Regions from separate parts of the Cytobacillus sp. ABV4_503 genome, predicted to be linked through region 2. Evidence: predicted binding sites of a transcription regulator. Region 2 holds the regulator's gene; the other holds the start of a gene.
The links. Region 2 encodes CtsR, which represses protease genes until heat stress. Its sites were predicted from a motif close to ATGGTCAATAAAGGTCAAACA; they were not measured.

Region 1 (2,206 bases), on a different contig from region 2:
ATGGCTTCATCCACAGAAGAATAATAAATGTTAAACTTACATATCCGAATACCGGATATAAATAGGAAAGCAGTGTTCCATAATTGATCAAACTGATAAAGTAACATACTACAAAAATAAAGCCCACAATAATAATACTCGGAACTGAAATATACTTTTTTACCTGTCTCTCGATCCCAAACACATTCCCAATCACAGAAGTGAAAATTTCACCATAGATGACAAAAACAAATATCCAATAGAAAGATGATGCCAACGTCTTAACAATAGCAGCCATTGGGATATCATAAGCTTCCAGATTTGGGAGCATCATCAGCGTCAAATGGCTGGAAAGCAGGATGAGAGTCAATGCGGCTCCTCCAAGGTATCCACCCCACTTTATTGTCCGATCGTCATTTATTTCTGAAGCCACAGGCACTAATACTGCTTGGGCCAATGTCAAATTCAGAGCCGTATAAGAGAACGGAGCCACTACCGCTTTCCATCCATCTTCAGCATATGGGATAAATAGAACCTGTTCTGCAAAATTAGGGAGTTTCATGCTTATGAACAACAAAATAAAGCTAAATGCAATCATCATCGGAACAACAAACGTATTCACAGCGAATAATCCGCGGATACCCACTATCATTGTAATAATCGTTAACCCTATCGTTATGAGCAATCCTGCAGTCTTGCTGATGCCGATCTGTTCTTCAAACACTGCTCCTGCACCTGACAGCATGACGGCGCAAACGCCCAGCAGCATAAACAGCATCAATATATTAATGGCAGAACCAAAAAATCTTCCAAATAAATATTCATTTAATTCCTGATAAGATGCAGCCTTTATTCGGGCAGAGATTCTCATTAATTTGGAGCCGAGAAAAATAAAGATATAGCCGCTCATTAAGATCCCAATTAAACCGATAAAACCAAATCGGGAAAAAAACTCCACAATCTCCCTGCCAGTGGCAAAGCCCGCTCCCACCACGGTTCCCACATAAACGGCAGCGATCTGGAAAGCTGCCCCCCAATTCGTTTTCACTTAATCTCCTCCTTCCTTTCCAATATATGTAGGCTGGTACAAACAAAGACGAGCTTTTTTGCAATAAGGCTAAACTACAGTTAAGGGAAAAAATACCAAAACAAAAATACTTGAAAGTCAAAGAAGGTCAAATTATAATGCAGGTATAAAGTCAAATATAGTCAAAGTCAGACCAAACTTTTTATGGAGGTATGCAAAATGCTTTGTCAAAAATGTCAAACAAAACAAGCAAATGTACAATTAAGACTGAAATTGAATGGAAATGAACGAAATCTAAACCTTTGCCATAGCTGTTATCAAACTGAAAAGCAACATAGCCTTACTTCCTTTGGGCCTGCTTTGAGTGGTTTTTCAGGTTTTGGCCAAATGCCTTTGGAGGATTTCTTCAAGAAGATGGCTGCCTCTCAAGGAAATGAAAACTATGATCTAAAAGAAGCGCCGGGACACAATCATGGCAATGGCGGATTTATCGATCAATTCGGACGAAATCTTACACAGCTTGCCAAAGCAGGTTTAATTGACCCAGTCATCGGACGGGATTTAGAAATAAATCGTGTGATTGAAATTTTAAATAGAAGAACCAAAAATAATCCGGTCTTAATCGGTGAACCAGGAGTAGGTAAAACAGCTATTGCCGAAGGGCTAGCCATTAAGATTGCCGAAGGAAATGCACCAAAGAAACTTCAAAATAAAGAAGTCTATTTGCTGGATGTGGCATCCCTGGTTGCAAACACAGGCATTCGCGGCCAATTCGAAGAACGCATGAAGCAGCTGATCTCGGAGCTTCAGACACGCAAGAATATTATTCTCTTTATAGATGAAATTCATTTGCTTGTTGGAGCAGGGTCAGCCGAAGGATCAATGGATGCAGGCAACATTCTAAAGCCCGCCCTTGCACGGGGAGAGCTTCAAGTGGTCGGAGCCACCACATTGAAAGAATACCGCCAAATTGAAAAAGATCCAGCATTGGAACGCAGGTTCCAGCCTGTTCAAATAGAAGAGCCCGCTGAAAATGAGGCAATTGAAATCTTGATGGGACTGAAACAAAAATACGAAGATTACCATGATGTTTCTTTTACTGAACATGCCATTAAAGCATGTGTGCAGCTGTCAAGCCGATATATTCAGGACCGGTTCCTTCCTGACAAAGCCATTGATTTAATGGATGAAGCAGGTTCT
Region 2 (2,206 bases):
CCCCCTCGAGATGAGATTTCCCATAGCGTCAAGCTAGTAAGATCCCTGAAAGATGATCAGGTTGATAGGTCAGAGGTGGAAGCGTGGCGACATGTGGAGCTGACTGATACTAATCGATCGAGGACTTAACCAAGTCATTGGTGAATACTCGGCAAATGCTTCTTCATACATTATCTAGTTTTGAGGGAACGAAGTTTCTTCAACCAAATAGTCCGGTGGCGATAGCGAGAAGGTCACACCCGTTCCCATACCGAACACGGAAGTTAAGCTTCTCAGCGCCGATGGTAGTTGGGGGCTGTCCCCCTGTGAGAGTAGGACGCTGCCGGGCATATGAAAGAGCACCTGATGGGTGCTCTTTTTTGTATGTCTGGAGATTTATTGAATACAAATTTCTTATTTGGACTCTGCTTTTTAGTGGGAAATTGAGCTAAATGTGAGTTTACTTCATAAAGCTCAATTCATGCTAGATAAAAGTATCGCTAACTGCATCGCAGCTTCATAGAATCCAGAATCAGGGCATTCAGCAGGTTCATTCAGCCATTCTGCAGGATTCCATCTCTCTATTCCGACCGAACATCAAGCCAGGACAGCTAACCATATCATCTGTCCATCTGGCAATCAAGCGCAGCACACTTCCCAGCCTCTAAAAAAACTTCTCCCAACCAAGCACAAACCCGCCCATTCAAAAATATATTGTTATCGACATTAACTTCCATTTTCAGGTTTGGGAAGTCAAAAAATGGGGGAAAATTATTAATACCCGCCAATTGCAAGAAATTACATAAATCATGTATAATTAATGTCAAATATAGTCAAAGTCAGATAGGGGGAGGCCTGGTGAGGAATATATCCGACATAATTGAAAATTATCTAAAACAGGTTTTAGAGAAGAGCGAAAGGGAAATCGTGGAAATTAAAAGAAGTGAAATTGCTGATAAGTTCCAATGTGTTCCTTCTCAGATCAATTATGTGATCAACACCCGTTTTACGATTGAGAAAGGATATGCAGTAGAAAGTAAGCGGGGAGGCGGGGGCTTCATTCGGATTATGAAAGTCCAGTCCTATGACCATGCTGATTTAATTGACCAGTTAATTTCATTGGTGCAGAGCAGGATTGCCCAGAGCAGTGCAGAGAATGTCATTTACCGTCTGGTAGAAGAAGAGATAATAACACATAGGGAAGCTAAAATTATGCTTAGTGTTATAGACCGTTCTGTCCTGTATATTGATCTTCCATTCAGGGATGAGCTGAGGGCAAGAATGCTTAAGGCAATGTTAACCACTTTGAAATATAAATAGTAGGGAGCTGGGGAGGTGAAGTCATGATTTGTCAGGAATGTAACCAAAGGCCAGCCACGCTGCATTTTACGAAGGTTGTAAATGGCGAGAAAGAAGAGTTTCATCTTTGCGAGAAATGCTCACAGGAAAAAGGTGAAATGTTTATGCTGGGCAGCGGGTCTGGTTTTTCAATAAATAACTTGCTCGCTGGCCTTCTGAATATTCAGCCTGCCTTTCAGGAATCGGGCCAGGATCCTTTTCAGCAGGAGAAAGTCCTGCAGTGTGAGCAATGTTCCTTGACCTTTCAGCAGTTTATAAAAGTAGGCCGTTTTGGGTGCGCCAACTGCTATGAGACTTTTAAAGATCAATTGAACCCAATTCTTAGAAGGCTTCACAGCGGGAATTCCTCACACAGCGGAAAAATTCCTGCACGAATCGGGGGAACCATTCACCTGCGGAGGAATATTGATGATTTAAAAAATAATTTAAAAGAAATGATTTCAAAAGAAGAGTTTGAAAGAGCGGCAGAATTGAGGGACGAAATAAGGAAACTGGAAAAGCAGCTCAATGCCGATCAAAAGGGAGGGGAGTAAGCTTGTCGCTGGAACGTTTCATGAATCAAGCTATTAGCTCCTGGATGAGTGCGGAAGGTCCTGATTCCGATATTGTTTTAAGTTCGCGAATCAGGCTCGCCCGCAATATGAAGCAATATAAATTCCCTACTGTATTTTCAAATGAAGAAGCAGAAGCGGTCATTGAAAAAATAAAGGCGAGGGTGGAGCATTCTTCATTTTCAAAACTTGGGGAAATGGAGCTTTTATTAATGGATCGCCTTCAGCCTCTTCAAAAAAGAGTGCTGATGGAAAAGCATCTGGTCAGTCCCCATCTTGCTGAGAATTCAACTCATGGTGCCTGCCTTCTTTCTGAA

Region 1: the regulator CtsR is predicted to act here: its motif matches at 1,141-1,161, upstream of ACXAD1_RS06650 (ATP-dependent Clp protease ATP-binding subunit).

Annotation. Positions count from the first base shown of each region.
Region 1 is NZ_JBSWTH010000001.1:1,306,882-1,309,087, reverse strand. Features, by position in the region: gene ACXAD1_RS06655 (YkvI family membrane protein) at 1-1,027, opposite strand, end outside; gene ACXAD1_RS06650 (ATP-dependent Clp protease ATP-binding subunit) at 1,226-2,206, shown strand, end outside.
Region 2 is NZ_JBSWTH010000002.1:123,591-125,796, forward strand. Features, by position in the region: rRNA gene ACXAD1_RS25630 (23S ribosomal RNA) at 1-133, shown strand, start outside; rRNA gene rrf (5S ribosomal RNA) at 212-328, shown strand; gene ACXAD1_RS25640 (CtsR family transcriptional regulator) at 838-1,299, shown strand; gene ACXAD1_RS25645 (UvrB/UvrC motif-containing protein) at 1,323-1,871, shown strand; gene ACXAD1_RS25650 (protein arginine kinase) at 1,874-2,206, shown strand, end outside.